4 regions of the Rhizobium arsenicireducens genome follow, and region 2 is predicted to be linked to each of the others. Evidence: predicted binding sites of a transcription regulator. Region 2 holds the regulator's gene; each other region holds the start of a gene.

The links. Region 2 encodes PhoB, which activates phosphate uptake and scavenging genes when phosphate is short. Its sites were predicted from a motif close to TGTCATNNANCTGTCAT; they were not measured.
Region 1: phnF (phosphonate metabolism transcriptional regulator PhnF) is a predicted target of PhoB. The motif match lies at 1,517-1,533, and genes of this name have one in related genera.
Region 3: ACWPVA_RS17390 (DUF2794 domain-containing protein) is a predicted target of PhoB. The motif match lies at 1,652-1,668, and genes of this name have one in related genera.
Region 4: ACWPVA_RS21040 (alpha-D-ribose 1-methylphosphonate 5-triphosphate diphosphatase) is a predicted target of PhoB. The motif match lies at 1,390-1,406, and genes of this name have one in related genera.

What each region holds. Positions count from the first base shown of each region.
Region 1 covers NZ_CAXHYK020000002.1:44,171-47,910, forward strand. Annotated here, with positions in the region: gene ACWPVA_RS21115 (IS6 family transposase) at 1-36, opposite strand, end outside; partial or broken gene ACWPVA_RS21120 (ATP-binding cassette domain-containing protein) at 100-390, opposite strand; gene phnF (phosphonate metabolism transcriptional regulator PhnF) at 620-1,405, opposite strand; gene ACWPVA_RS21130 (alpha-D-ribose 1-methylphosphonate 5-triphosphate diphosphatase) at 1,644-2,762, shown strand; gene ACWPVA_RS21135 (IS6 family transposase) at 2,896-3,648, shown strand; gene ACWPVA_RS21140 (LysR substrate-binding domain-containing protein) at 3,717-3,740, shown strand, end outside.
Region 2 covers NZ_CAXHYK020000001.1:2,835,054-2,838,793, forward strand. Annotated here, with positions in the region: gene ACWPVA_RS14105 (acetylornithine transaminase) at 1-389, opposite strand, end outside; gene ACWPVA_RS14110 (GcrA family cell cycle regulator) at 825-1,361, shown strand; gene phoB (phosphate regulon transcriptional regulator PhoB) at 1,443-2,126, opposite strand; gene phoU (phosphate signaling complex protein PhoU) at 2,158-2,871, opposite strand; gene pstB (phosphate ABC transporter ATP-binding protein PstB) at 2,918-3,733, opposite strand.
Region 3 covers NZ_CAXHYK020000001.1:3,523,956-3,527,695, forward strand. Annotated here, with positions in the region: gene ACWPVA_RS17380 (aspartate-semialdehyde dehydrogenase) at 1-191, opposite strand, end outside; gene ACWPVA_RS17385 (N-acetyltransferase family protein) at 669-1,226, shown strand; gene ACWPVA_RS17390 (DUF2794 domain-containing protein) at 1,230-1,595, opposite strand; gene ACWPVA_RS17395 (LysR family transcriptional regulator) at 1,832-2,773, opposite strand; gene chvE (multiple monosaccharide ABC transporter substrate-binding protein) at 2,944-3,740, shown strand, end outside.
Region 4 covers NZ_CAXHYK020000002.1:29,701-33,440, forward strand. Annotated here, with positions in the region: gene ACWPVA_RS21030 (phosphonate ABC transporter ATP-binding protein) at 1-392, opposite strand, end outside; gene ACWPVA_RS21035 (PhnD/SsuA/transferrin family substrate-binding protein) at 472-1,329, opposite strand; gene ACWPVA_RS21040 (alpha-D-ribose 1-methylphosphonate 5-triphosphate diphosphatase) at 1,448-2,614, shown strand; gene ACWPVA_RS21045 (GntR family transcriptional regulator) at 2,628-2,900, shown strand; gene ACWPVA_RS21050 (IS6 family transposase) at 2,957-3,709, shown strand.

The DNA of each region.
Region 1 (3,740 bases), on a different contig from region 2:
ACGATGACGCTTGAAACTGATATCTGGTGTCTGCATCGCCGAAATTTACGCCCAACCCAAAACGCAGGCAACTGCAATACAGGTTTACGTGACAACGCCCGCCATATTAGCCGTAACCGTCATGTGCGGGTAGAGGGCGTAGGACTGAAACACCATCGCCACGTCGCGCGCCTTCGGTCGCACCCCGTCCACCACGCGATCCCCGATCGACAGCGAGCCGCCCGTCTGAACGTCGAGACCGGCCAGGATCCGCAGAAGCGTCGACTTCCCGCATCCCGACGGACCCAGCAACGTCAGAAACTCCCCGTCTGAAATCGAGAGCGAAACGTCCCTGAGAACCGAGGTCGACCCAAACGACTTTTGCACATGGTCGATCGTTATTGCAGCCATATTCAATACTCTGATTAGATATCGTGCCGAGTAGGCGGCGTCAGCCCTGCCCTTTTCACTCTGCGTTTTCGAGGCTAGCTCAATCGCCTCACGGCAACAGATCGACGTCAGTTTGATGACAGATCGGAGACACCTACGGTATGAATTTCGGATTCATACCCTTCGGATTCGCGCGCAAGGCTCTCGAGAGTCTCATGGAATCCTGGAATGCGTGCGGTTTGTCGCGTCGTCAGTCGAAGCGGACGACGAGTTCCATGTGTTGGGGAGCAATGCGCGTAAATGAAACGACGATCGGCAGCCCTTCTTCGTCGATATTGATATTCGTTACGAAGATTGCCGGCTGGCCACGTGACATCGACAGCAACTCGGCATCCAACTTCGAGAGCGCAACCGCCGAAATCCGGGATTCGTGGCGACGATATTCCTGCACGCCAAGGCGCTTCCATGCCTCGCTGAAGCTGCCCGTTTCCTCGATAATGGTTTCGATCTTTTCAAAACGCGGTAACGGAAAATAGCTTGCGGTCAATGAGACGACGATCGTGTCGACCACAGTCATCGTATCCACGCGCCGGACGAAACGGTTGCGCGGCATACGCAGATCGCGCGCTAGCTCATTGGTAACTCTTACCCGTTCTGTTCCGAGATAGCGGCGTTCACTGACACGTTCGATATCCTTCAGCGCAGTCGTTAGGCGGGTCTTGGGTCCGAGCTGGTGGCGGACCATCCGCTCCTTCACGAAAGTTCCTCGCCCCTGCTCGATACGTAGCAGATCGCGCTCGCGCAGCACGACCATGGCACGCCTGATCGTGTTTCGATGGACGCTGAACCGCTCGGCAAGCTCGAACTCGGTCGGCAATTTTTCGCCGGGTCGATAGCGTGACGATTTGATGTCCTGCTCGATCGTGTCGGCGACGACGCGCCACAAGGTCGAGGCGCCGCGCCGATCATGAAGTGTCGCCTTGTTATCTGGCAGAGTGGTCATCAACGCGCGTCTCAACAGCATCCCGGTCGGCAAAAGTCACGACATTTCAGGCGGCCAAACCGGCTTGCTGTCAAGATCGAAGATGTGTCGGCCACTCTGTCGGAAGGAATGTTTCCAGAAGACATACCGTTTTCGTCACTCCCTTGTCATCCAACTGTCGCCCAACCATCATCTGGTGGCCATAGCCCTGAAGTCACTGAAGCAAGATCATCTTAGGACAAATTCGAATTCAGGGAGCGCGTGCCGACAGGCGCTCGCGCAGTGTGGAAACGTGGAAGCAATCATTACCAATGCCCGGATCGTCACCGGCACCGAAGTCATCCTTGGCTCGATGCAGGTCAAGGACGGCAAGATCTCCGACATCGCCCGAAAAGGCACGGCCGACGTCGGTGCCCTCGATTTCGAAGGCGACTATCTCCTCCCCGGCCTTGTCGATGTCCATACGGATCATCTGGAAAAGCAGATCATGCCGCGGGCTGGCGTGTTCTGGAACAAGGTCAATGCCGTTCGCACCCAGGATGCCGTGCTTGCGGCAGGTGGCATCACCACCGTTTTCGATTCGCTGATCGTCGGCGCCGTCGGCAATCCCGATCGTCGCAAACTTCTGCCACTGATGGTCGAAGGGCTTCACGATGCGCGTCAGGCAGGCCTGCTGAAAATCGATCATTTTCTCCACCTTCGTTGCGATACGCGCGAGGCCGATCTCGTCGAGCTTCTGAAGCCCTATCTCGGCGAAGCGAGCTTGCGCTACGTCACGGTGATGGACGATGGCCCGCATCGCGATCCCGATCGTTTCAGGAAACTGCAAAGACGCAAGGGTATTGCCGACGAGGTCATCGAAGAACAGATCGCCGCGGCGCCGCATACGAATGACCATGCGGCAATCAACCGGGCAGCAGTCGTCGCATTGTGCAAGCAGCACGGCATCAAATTCTCAAGCCACGATGATACGACAGCCGCTCATATCGCTGAAGGCCAGGCTTTCGGCATGACCATCTCGGAATTCCCGATTACGCTGGAATCGGCACGGGCGGCACGCGCCGCCGACATGACGACGATTATCGGCGGCCCCAACATCGTTGCTGGACGTTCGCATATCGGCAATGTCTCAGGAAGACTGCTTTCGCAAGAGGGCCTGATCGACGTCATCTGCTCGGATTACATTCCCTCGAGCATTCTCTACGCCATCTGGACCCTTGCCGGCGAAACCAACGGCCCGGACCTGCCTGCGGCAGTGGCTATGGGCAGCAAGCGGCCTGCAGAACTCTTCGGCCTCGACGATCGCGGAGAGCTGGCCGTCGGGCGCCGCGCCGACTTCCTGCGCGTCACCGAGATCGATGCAGCACCGATCGTTCGCAACGTCTGGGTCGAGGGAGTTCAGATCCTGTGACCGATCGACAGACACAGATGACACCGCAGCCAAAGGCGGCAAAGTCGAGCGGGCTTGTCGCAAACTTTCGGGCTTAACCGTATGTTGACCATAGGCATGGAATTTGCCGCTCCGAAAGTTGCGGAGCGAGCCCATGATTCTGAATGCTATTGCCGAGAAGCTGAAGCGCCAATCAAAGGATGACTTCAAAGGCAGGCATTTCGAGGCCTGGTTGATTGTACAGGCGGTTGCCTGGTACTTGCGCTACCCGCTCAGCTATCGTGACTTGGAAGAGATGTTTCGCGAGCGGGGCTTTGAGGTCGATCATAGCACGATCAACCGCTGGGTATTGGCCTATGCGCCGATGATCGAAAAACGGCTTCGGCAGTTTAGGCGCCCCCATTGCGGCTCGGTCAGAATCGATGAGACGTACGTCAAGATCCGCGGCAAATGGCGCTATCTGTACCGAGCCATCGACAAGCATGGCAATCCGGTAGATTTCCTGTTGACCGCTAAGCGCGATCTCGCCGCCGCCAAGCGGTTTTTCCGCAAGATGCTCAAAGACGAACCCTTGTTGTCGCCGACCAGGATCGGGACCGACGGGGCCAACACCTTCCCGTCAACGATCAAAATGTCGGTTGATGATGGGCTCCTCCATCCCGATCCCGTCCACTATGTCACCAAGCACCTCCAGCAAGGCATCGAAAGTGACCATTTCCGGGTAAAGAAGAACATGCCAAAGATCGGTGGCTTCCAATCCTTCAACACGGCGCGGCGAACCATCGCGGGTTTCGAGGCAATGCTGTGGTTGAGGAAAGGCTTCAGCTTTTCCGGCGGTTGGACTGTCAACGATCAGAACGATTTTCTTGCGCGCCTCTTCGGACTGCAAAAGATTAACAAAGCATGAAAATGAGGACGCTCAGGGGATAATCGCGCGCTCCGAAAATGTTTGCGACAGGCCCGGCGGAAGGGCTGTTGAGCGAGCTTGGCGGCTTGAGC
Region 2 (3,740 bases):
GCGCCTTCGAAGGTGATGATATGGAAGCGCTCGGGATGGCCCTTGACGAACTGATAGCGGCGCGCCGTCTTGATCGCACATTCGAGCGCCTCGGCGCCCGAATTGGTGAAGAAGACCCGATCGGCAAACGTCGCCTCGGTCAGGCGGCGACCGAGCGTCTCCTGGCCAGGAACGTCATAGAGGTTTGACAGGTGCCAGACCTTGCCGGCCTGCGTCGTCAGTGCCTCGATCAGATGCGGATGGGCATGGCCGAGCGAATTGACCGCGACGCCAGCTGCGAAGTCGAGATAGCGTTCGCCACCCTCGGTCAGGAGCCAAACACCCTCTCCTCGCTCGAACCGCAAGGGCGCGCGCATATAGGTCTGATAGAGGGGCGAGGCTTCGACCATGATAAAACACTCCTTCGGGAGGGCTTGACGGGACTACGGATGCTTCTGATTTCGCGGGCGACCGCGGCCCCAAAAAATCAAAAATGCCGCCTTGCGGCGGCGGGGGCACTATCAGCATTTCGGCCTTGCCTGTCAACGAAACAGCGCGCCGCACCTGAATTTTCGACCGCGCAGGCAAGACGATCGAGACTCGACCAAAAGCACGGACGCGACGCGCCAGGGTAGCAAGTTGGGGAAAACTCCAAAATCAATTCGCGATGATTCGCCCAACTCTTGTCACGGAGTCAGCCCGGCACTAGGTTAACAGTCAATAAAGAAACTGCATGCGGCGGAACCAGTCACCGACAGTATCGAGGCGGGTTTGTTTCGGATCATTCCGAAGCAAGGGTGAACGATTCTGCCATCATGCATCGCGAGCGGCGGAGAGATAACGGCATGAACTGGACGGATGAACGCGTCGAGAAACTGAAGCGCCTTTGGGCCGAAGGCTTGAGCGCGAGCCAGATCGCAGCACAACTAGGCGGCGTCAGCCGCAACGCCGTCATCGGCAAGGTTCACCGGTTGAACCTTCCGGGCCGAGCCAAGGCCGGCGGCAATTCCGCGGCGACGCGGGCCGCAAAGCGCCCGGCATCGGAACCGCGCACGCCGAGCTATGCTTCGCGCGTCACGACCCGCACGGTCACCCGCGCCGCTGGCGCCAACATGCTCAAGGAAGAGGTCGAGATCGACGGCGTCGAAGAGATCAAAATCTCCCCGGCCGGCAATGTCATCCTGCCGATCTCGCGCAAACTGGTACTGACTGAACTCACCGAGCGCACCTGCAAATGGCCGATCGGTGACCCGATGAAGGACGATTTCCACTTCTGCGGCTGCGAATCCGCCGACGCCTCGCCCTATTGCAGCTACCACGCCAAAATGGCTTACCAGCCGGTTGGCGAGCGTCGCAAGGCAGCCAATTCGGCAGCGCGCTGAGCGCTGTCTCTCCCCGCATCGAAACGCAAAACGGGCCACAGAGGCCCGTTTTTTGTTTGACTGCCAGAAACGGCCCAGCCGTCAGGCTTCCATCGAATAACCGGCGCCGCGGACCGTACGAATGACGTCCTGCGAATTGGCAAAATTGAGCGCTTTGCGCAGGCGCCCTACGTGTACGTCGACGGTGCGCTCATCGACATAGATGTCGTGCCCCCAAACCCCGTCCAGCAATTGCGAACGCGAGAAGACGCGGCCGGGCGATGCCATCAGGAACTCCAGCAAGCGGAATTCTGTTGGACCGAGTCGCACTTCCCGGCTCTTGCGGTGGACGCGATGCGTTTCGCGGTCGAGTTCGATGTCGCCGCAACGGAGCACGCTGGACAAGACTTCCGGACGGGCGCGCCGCAGCATGGCCCTGACGCGCGCCATCAGTTCCGGTGTCGAAAACGGCTTGACGACATAGTCGTCCGCCCCGGTCGCAAGTCCGCGGACACGCTCGCTCTCTTCGCCACGCGCCGTCAGCATGATGATGGGCAGGCGCTCGGTTTCAGGACGCATGCGCAGACGACGGCAGAGCTCAATTCCGGATACGCCCGGCAGCATCCAGTCGAGGATCAGGAGGTCGGGGACCCGCTCCTGCAGGCGAAGTTCCGCTTCGTCACCCCGTAATATCGTTTCGACCTCGTAGCCCTCCGCCTCGAGATTATAGCGCAGGAGTACGCTCAGGGCTTCCTCGTCCTCGACGACAGCGATCTTTGGCAGCATCGGTATCGATAACCTTTCGAATGCGGTCGGATTACTCGGTGATGGCGCCGACGGAAGAGGTCAAGTCATCCTTCGGGCGCTCGCCTTCGGGCTGGGCACCCGTGGCCATGTAATAGATCGTCTCGGCGATGTTGGTCGCATGGTCGCCGATGCGCTCGATGTTCTTGGCGCAGAAGAGAAGATGGGTGCAACTGGTGATGTTGCGCGGATCTTCCATCATGTAGGTCAGCAGCTCGCGGAACAGCGAGGTGTACATGGCGTCGATTTCCTCGTCCCGGTCGCGGATGGATTTCGCCTTTTCTGCCGACCGGGTGTTGTAGACGTCGAGCACTTCCTTGAGCTGGATAAGGGCCAGTTCGCTCAAGTGCTCGAGACCGCGGGCCAGCTTTCGCGGCACGCCGGTCGTCTGAATGGCCATGACGCGCTTGGCATTGCTCTTGCCGAGGTCGCCGACCCGTTCCAGGTCGTTGGCGATGCGCAGCGCGCCGATGATCTCGCGAAGGTCAGCTGCGACCGGCTGGCGGCGCGCGATGGTGACGATCGCCTTGTCGCCGATCTCCAGCTCGGCGGCATCCATCAGCACGTCGTCGGAAATGACCTTCTGTGCCAGCGCCGCGTCGGAGTTGACCAGCGCACGCACGCTGTCGGCCACCATCTGTTCGGCAAGGCCGCCCATCTCGGTGATGCGGCGCATCAGGTATTTCAGTTCTTCGTCATAGGCCGTGTAGATATGCGATGGCGACATGTTCGTTGTCCTTGAATTTGGTATCCGCCCGGAAGGAAGCGCCGGCTCAGCCGAAACGGCCCATGATGTAGTCCTGGGTACGCTGATCGTCCGGATTGGTGAACATCTTGTCCGTGTCGTTTTCCTCGACCAGCAGGCCAAGGTGGAACATTGCGGTGCGCTGCGACACGCGGGCGGCCTGCTGCATCGAGTGGGTAACGATGACGATGGTAAAGTTGGCGCGCAGTTCGTGGATCAACTCCTCGACCTTGGCGGTCGCGATCGGGTCGAGCGCCGAGCAGGGTTCGTCCATCAGGATCACTTCCGGGCTGACGGCAATCGCGCGGGCAATGCACAGACGCTGCTGCTGGCCACCGGAGAGGCCGGTGCCGGACTCCTGCAAGCGGTCCTTGACCTCGTTCCACAGACCCGCCTTCTGCAGGCTGGTCTCGACGATCTGGTCCATGTCGGCCTTGTTGCGGGCCAGACCATGAATGCGTGGGCCGTAGGCAATGTTTTCGTAGATCGACTTCGGGAACGGGTTCGGCTTCTGGAAGACCATGCCGACACGGGCACGCAGCTCGACCACGTCGATCGAAGGATCGTAGATATCCTGATCATCAAGTGTGATGCTGCCGGTCATCCGGCATCCGTCGATTGTATCATTCATGCGGTTGAGCGTCCGCAGGAATGTCGACTTGCCACAACCGGAGGGACCGATCAGCGCCGTCACGGTGTTGAGCCTGATACCCAAATTCACGTCGAAAAGGGCACGCTTTTCGCTGTAATAAACTGAAACGTCTTTTCCGACCATTTTAAATTTAGCGTCAGTCATCTTCTTATCCAGCGCCTGTTCAACTGCTGCTTCCGACATCACGTTCATAAGCCTT
Region 3 (3,740 bases), 690 kb from region 2:
TCGGAGAAATCGTAGTTCTCAAGGTTCTGGACCTTCAGAACCTTGTCACCAAAGGAGACTTCCGTGCCCTGGGAGCGGGCGGAAGCGAGCGCCACCACCTCGTTGGCCGGAAAGCCGCGCTCGGAAAGGATATTGAGCATTTCGCGCCCGACATTGCCGGTGGCGCCTACGATAGCGATCTTGAAACCCATTTATATGCTCTCTTTCTGTCTCTCCTCGGATGGTGAGGGGGGAGCCGCGCTTCAAGCGCGCCTTCCTTGTCCCCGGCCGTGCCGGGGAGAGAGCGGGGGCCAGAGACGTCAGACGGTTTTGGTCGTCGTTTTGGCCTTGGTCGTGAATGAAACGGAAAAACGCATATCCATCCCGGCGCCGTGCGCCGGGCCCGATCCGTCTGCGATGTGCGAGCAGAAAGAATACATGAGCGAATCCCTATTCCGGCCGAGCTATTAAAAGGTTTTGCGCGAAAGTCAAGCAAAAGCCGGGGCCGGATGCTGGCGGAAACTCCTTCCGTTGCTCGGATTTCGTGCGGACAAGCCGTCGCGGCTCCCGTGCAGTGAATGTCTTGTGCGCACGCCCGAGGATCGACGCTGATCTGGCGATGAGCCGCTTGAAGAGCCGATGCCGCTATGGAAGACTGGATCTATACAACTCGCGCTGCTGGTATTCCCATGACAATTACACTGCGAACCGCCTGTGCGGCAGACCTTGCCGCGATCACGCGGATCTATTCCGATGCGGTCCTTTCGGGCACTGCGAGCTATGAGCTTGCCCCGCCGGACGAAACCGAGATGGAGAAGCGATTCGAGTTAATCACGAGTCAGGGCTACCCCTATATCGTTGCGATAAACGAGATCGGCGCGGTGCTGGGCTATGCCTATGCCTCGGCGTTTCGCACGCGGCCCGCCTATCGCTGGCTCGTCGAGGATTCGATCTACCTAGCGCCGGAGGCGCGGGGGAAGGGGATCGGCAAAATGTTACTCGAGGAACTCGTCCGGCGTTCGACCGATCTCGGCTTTCGCCAAATGGTCGCCGTTATCGGCGGTGCGAGCCTCGCGTCCATTGCCGTTCACCGGTCCTGCGGGTTCCGAATGGTGGGAACGCTCAATGGCAGCGGCTTCAAGCTCGGCCAATGGCTCGATACGGTTTTCATGCAGCTCGCGCTGGGCGAGGGAGACACGACCCCCCCGGACGCGTCGCGTTATCCGGGCACGCTGTTTGCCGGTTGAAGCCTATTCGACGAGCTTCAATGCCTTGTCGAACACCTTCAGCACCTGTTTCAATTCATGTCCGCGCTTGAGGATACGCCCATCCGCAGCGACGACGGAGAAAGCACCTTGCTTGGCGGCGAATTTGGGGTTCTTCTCGATCCGGTAGAGAGGATATTCTCCCGAGCGCTTGAACACCGAAAAAACTGCCCTGTCCTTGAGGTGGTCGATTGCATAATCGCGCCAAACGCCTTCACCCACCATCTTGCCGTAGATCCACAATATGGCGTCCAGTTCGCGACGGTGGAAGGTGACGGGAAGAGGATCGAGGGTCTGGCGATAGTCGCGGATATCGACGACAGACGCTGCATTCTGCCCCTGATTCCCGATTTCCTCGGATCCTGTTTCCGACTGATCGCTCTTCAATGTTTTACAACCTCGCCTTTGTGACGGATGGACGACAGTCTGCCTCACGGGATCGAAATTGCAAGTCTCGGCACGCGGGTCCGCCGATGACCGTGCCGCCTGCGTCCGGCATTCGACCGCGCCCTCTAGGAGAGTTGCGGTCAAAGGCGAAGTTAAGGGAAGCTCGCGATGGGCCTTGACGGCGCGGAACATCCTGCCCTTCAACCGCGCCGCCGGATGTCGAACTCGCGGATCACCAGTTCGCGCATGCGCGTTGCGATCGGGCTCATCCTTTTGCCGCCGAGGCTGATCAGGTGGTATGGAGCAACCGCGATCGATTGCCGAACGTCGAGCTGCAGGAGGCCGGAACCCTTCGTCTGCCGGCAGAGCAGGTCGGAGACCTCACGCGACATCGGAGCGATGGCATTCGAGGCGGCCAGCATGGCGATCATCACCAGCAATGACGTGGTGTTGACGATGTTGGAAGGGATCGGCGCACCCTGAGCCACGAACACGGCCTCCAGCGCCTGGCGTACCGGGGCCCCTGGCGCCTGCATCACCCAGGGGAAATGAACAAGGTCGGCCATCGTCAGATCCTCGGCATTGGCCAATGGATGGCTTTGGTGCACGAGAAGATCCACTTCCTCCTCGAGCACGCCAGTGATGTTGAATTGCCTTGCATCGACACCGGCAGGGATGCGCCCCAGAACGAAGTCAAGCTGGCCGGAAAGCAGGTCGGCGATGAGCGGCCCGCTCGGCGCGACCTCGACGTGGATATCGGCTGTCCCGGCTTCCGTCTTCAAGGCCTGGATCGCCGGCACGACAAAAGCGACCGCACCGCCGGTGACTGCTCCGACGCGGACTGTGCCGGTCAGCCCGCGTCGGATCGCATCGACCTCGCGGGCGGCTTCGCGGATCTCCTCCAGAAGATTCTCGGCTCGCCGCGCCAGCGCGCAGCCGATCGCGGTAGGCTCCATGCCCTTGGGGGTGCGTGCGAAGATCGATGCGCCGACATGGCGCTCGATTTCGGCCAACATTCGCGATGCGGCAGGCTGGGTAATCGAAAGTGCATTGGCCGCCAGGCTCAGCTGACCGTAGTCGGCAATGGCGCGGATCAGGCTGAAATGCTTGGGTAGCAGACGGTTGGCCAGTTTCTCGGGCATGAAGAACATATCAATTACGGTATGCAGAATGTCAAACTAATCATTTGAACGGTATATCCGAAGGGCTATGACTCGGCTCGGATCAGGCGGGCCTCGTGTTGCCGCCGGTTCTTGCACTGTACGGTTGCCAGACGGAGCTGGGGCCGGACGATCAGCCAGGGAGGAATTCCGTGAAGAAAATTACCACTCTTATTGCGTCTGTCGCGCTGGGCATTTCGGTGTTCGCGTCGCAGGCAATTGCGGAAACGAAGGGCGTTGTTGGCATTTCGATGCCGACCAAGACGTCGACGCGCTGGATCTCGGATGGCGAGACCATGGAAAAACTGTTCAAGGAAGCCGGCTATCAGCCCGACCTGCAGTTTGCCGATGACGATATCCCGAACCAGCTTGCCCAGATCGAGAACATGGTGACCAAGGGTGCCAAAGTCCTCGTCATCGGCGCGATCGACGGCACTACACTGTCGGACATCCTGCAGAAGGCCGCTGATGCGGGCGTCAAGGTCATCGCCTATGACCGCCTGATCCGCGACAGTGGCAATGTCGACTATTATGCCACCTTCGACAATTTCCAGGTCGGCGTCCTGCAGGCAACCAGTCTGGTCGAAGGCCTGAAGGCCAAGTTCGCTGACACCAAGCCGTGGAATGTCGAGCTGTTCGGCGGTTCGCCGGACGACAACAACGCCTTCTTCTTCTATGATGGGGCCATGTCGGTCCTGCAGCCGATGATCGACAGCGGCGAAATCGTTGTGAAGTCTGGCCAGCAGGGCATGGAGCAGGTCGGCACGCTGCGCTGGGATGGCACCGTCGCGCAGGCTCGCATGGAGAACCTCCTGTCCTCGAACTATACCGAAGACAAGGTCCATGGCGCTCTGTCGCCCTATGACGGCCTGTCGATCGGCATCCTTTCAGCTCTCAAGGGCGTCGGCTACGGCTCGGGCGATATGACCATGCCGGTCGTCACCGGTCA
Region 4 (3,740 bases), on a different contig from region 2:
ATCGCCTCTTCCCGGCATTCGCGTTCGGCGATCGCCTGGTGCCAGGCGCGCCAGGTGCCGGGAAGGCCAAGCTTGCCGTGAACGACATTGGTCAGCACCGACTGCCGACGCACGAGGCCGTGGTGCTGGAAGACGAAGCCGATCTGCTGGCGCATGCGCTTGAGCTGCGGACCGCTCGGCGCACTGCGGAAGGCTTCGCCGAGTGTCGAGATCTCACCATCGCAGAACGGCGTGTGGCCGATCAGGCACTTGAGCAGTGTCGACTTGCCCACACCGTTGGCGCCGACCAGCGCCACGCGCTCCCCGCTTCGGATGCGGATGTCGACACCGGAAAACACCGGCTTTCCGTTGGCATAACCCTTCTTCAGGCCCTGCGTGCTGATAACGTCCATCGCGGTATTCTTTCTGCGGATATGGCGTGGAGCCGGCGCTGGTGGCGCCGGCCCGATGGCAGGATCGGGTTGGGCCCGCTCAGTTGACGAAGTCGTTGAACGTATCGACGCCAATCGTCCGATACATCGAGCGGACGTAGTCGTAGTCGCTGTCCTTGACGTCGGTCAGGAAGAAGCCACCCTTGAATTTCTGGTTGTCTTCGCCCTGGAGAACGGCGGCCATGATGTCTGTGCCCTTTTCGACGAAGGCCGTACGGATCTTTGCGACGGTTTCCTCGGCCAGGTCCTTACGGGCAACTAGGATGTCGTTCGGCAGGTCACGGCCACGGGCAACCACGGCAAAAGCGACATCCGGGAAGGCTTCGCGGACGGAGGCAAGGTTGCCGAAATTTAGGCTGATGGCGGCGATGTCGCCACGGATCAGCGCTTCGGCGGCAACGTTGCTGGCGAGGATCACAGGCTCGTAGTCTTCATTGTATTTGAGGCCGAAATCAGACAGTGCCTGGGCCGGACCGAGATGCTGGGAGGTGGATCCGACCGAGCCGAAGGATACCTTCTTGCCCTTGAGATCCTCGATCGAGCGGATTGGACCATTGGCCAAGACGGCGATCTGGGCGAAGTAGTCCGGACGCTGCCAGGCGACGACGATCTGCGGCTGTGCAAGTTCCTTCATGACGACGTATTCGGCCGGGCCGGTGAGGACGAGGTCGACCTGTCCGGAATTCAGAGCTTCGACGGCAGAGGTGCGCGAACTGACCGGAAAGAGCTCGATTTCCAGACCGGAGGCCTGCTCAAGCGCTTTTTGAAAGCCGCCGAATTCCTGCTGCAGGGCTTCCATGCCCTCGATGTCGGTGACGGCGAATTTGACACTCTCGGCCGCGGCCGGCGCGAGGGAGACCAGAGAGATTGCACAGGCTGCGAGAAGGGAGCGGATCATGATATCTTCCTTTGCTGTATAGACAGGAGCATCTTCTGCGACTATCCCTAGCGACCAGACGTGACGGGCACGTGACAGTTTTCCGGCCCCAGGGCGAAAAACAAAACGGAGAGACGCGATGAACTGGACCATCCGCAACGGCACCGTTCTGGGCACCGAGAGACTCAAACACACTGACCTCTTCGTCGAGGGCGGCATGCTGTCGGACAGGGGCAATGGTGGGCGCGAGATCGACGCCGCAGGCCTGCTCGTCCTGCCGGGGATTGTCGATATCCATGGTGACGGCTTCGAGCGGCAGATCATGCCGCGACCGGGCGTGCGCTTCGACGTCGGCTTGGCACTGCGCGACACTGACCGACAACTGGTGACCAACGGCATCACCACAGCCTTTCACGGCGTAACGGTGTCCTGGGAGCCCGGCCTTCGTTCGCTGCAGGCCGCTGGCGACTTCGTCACCGCACTTGCCGCTGCACGCCCGCATCTGGCCTGCGATACCCGCCTGCACCTGCGCTGGGAGACCTTCGCGCTCGATGCGCTGTCGCAGGTGATCGAATGGCTGTTGCTCGATCCGAAGCCGCTCGTGGCCCTGAACGACCATACGACGGGTTCGGTGCTGAAGGGGGCGATCGCCCGCAAGATCGGCCAGATGGCCGAGCGCTCCGGCTTGTCGCGTAATGATTACATGGCGCTACTCGACGACGTCTGGGCACGGCGCAAAGATGTGGCCGGTGCCATCGAAAAGCTCGCGGCAGCAGCACGCGACAACGGCAACGTACTCCTCGCCCATGACGAGGCGTCTCCCGAAGAGCGCCGACATTTCCGGGCACTGGGGGCCGTGTCTTCGGAGTTTCCGCTAACGCTGGAGACGGCTGCCGAAGCCCGCGCCGCCGGCGAACATGTCATTCTTGGCGCCCCCAACGTCGTGCGCGGTGGCAGCCACAATGGCGCACTCGACGCAACGACAGCGGTTCGCGACGGGCTCTGCAGCGTGCTCGCCTCCGACTACCACTATCCGTCCCCACTGCATGCAGCCTTCCGGCTGGCATCCCCTGACGATGCTGGCTTCGCCAAGGTCTGGCACCTCGTGTCGGCCAATGCCGCCGCCGCCGCCGGCCTGTCAGACCGGGGACGGCTTGAAGAGGGAAAACGCGCCGACCTCATCCTCGTGGATGCCAAGGACATGCGCCACCCGAAGGTAATGGCAACCTTCGTCGGCGGTCGGCTCGTCTATTCGGCACAGACTCTGATAGAGACCGAACGCGCGATAGCCTCGGCTGCCGCCTGAACCGGAAACCATCATGCTCGACACGCCTGAAATCCCTCTCGCCGCCTTCGACGGACTGGTCTTCGGCCCGCGTAGCGACATGCCGATCTGGCAGCAGATCCGCGACCATATCCTTGGCCTGATCGAAGGCGGAACCTTGAGGCCAGGCAGCCAGTTGCCCGGAGAAACGCATCTCGCAGCAAGCCTCGGCGTCACCCGCATCACGCTGCGCCAGGCCCTGCAGCAGTTGCAGAACGAGGGGCACCTGACGGCGCGCAAGGGGCTTGTCGCAAACTTTCGGGCTTAACCGTATGTTGACCATAGGCATGGAATTTGCCGCTCCGAAAGTTGCGGAGCGAGCCCATGATTCTGAATGCTATTGCCGAGAAGCTGAAGCGCCAATCAAAGGATGACTTCAAAGGCAGGCATTTCGAGGCCTGGTTGATTGTACAGGCGGTTGCCTGGTACTTGCGCTACCCGCTCAGCTATCGTGACTTGGAAGAGATGTTTCGCGAGCGGGGCTTTGAGGTCGATCATAGCACGATCAACCGCTGGGTATTGGCCTATGCGCCGATGATCGAAAAACGGCTTCGGCAGTTTAGGCGCCCCCATTGCGGCTCGGTCAGAATCGATGAGACGTACGTCAAGATCCGCGGCAAATGGCGCTATCTGTACCGAGCCATCGACAAGCATGGCAATCCGGTAGATTTCCTGTTGACCGCTAAGCGCGATCTCGCCGCCGCCAAGCGGTTTTTCCGCAAGATGCTCAAAGACGAACCCTTGTTGTCGCCGACCAGGATCGGGACCGACGGGGCCAACACCTTCCCGTCAACGATCAAAATGTCGGTTGATGATGGGCTCCTCCATCCCGATCCCGTCCACTATGTCACCAAGCACCTCCAGCAAGGCATCGAAAGTGACCATTTCCGGGTAAAGAAGAACATGCCAAAGATCGGTGGCTTCCAATCCTTCAACACGGCGCGGCGAACCATCGCGGGTTTCGAGGCAATGCTGTGGTTGAGGAAAGGCTTCAGCTTTTCCGGCGGTTGGACTGTCAACGATCAGAACGATTTTCTTGCGCGCCTCTTCGGACTGCAAAAGATTAACAAAGCATGAAAATGAGGACGCTCAGGGGATAATCGCGCGC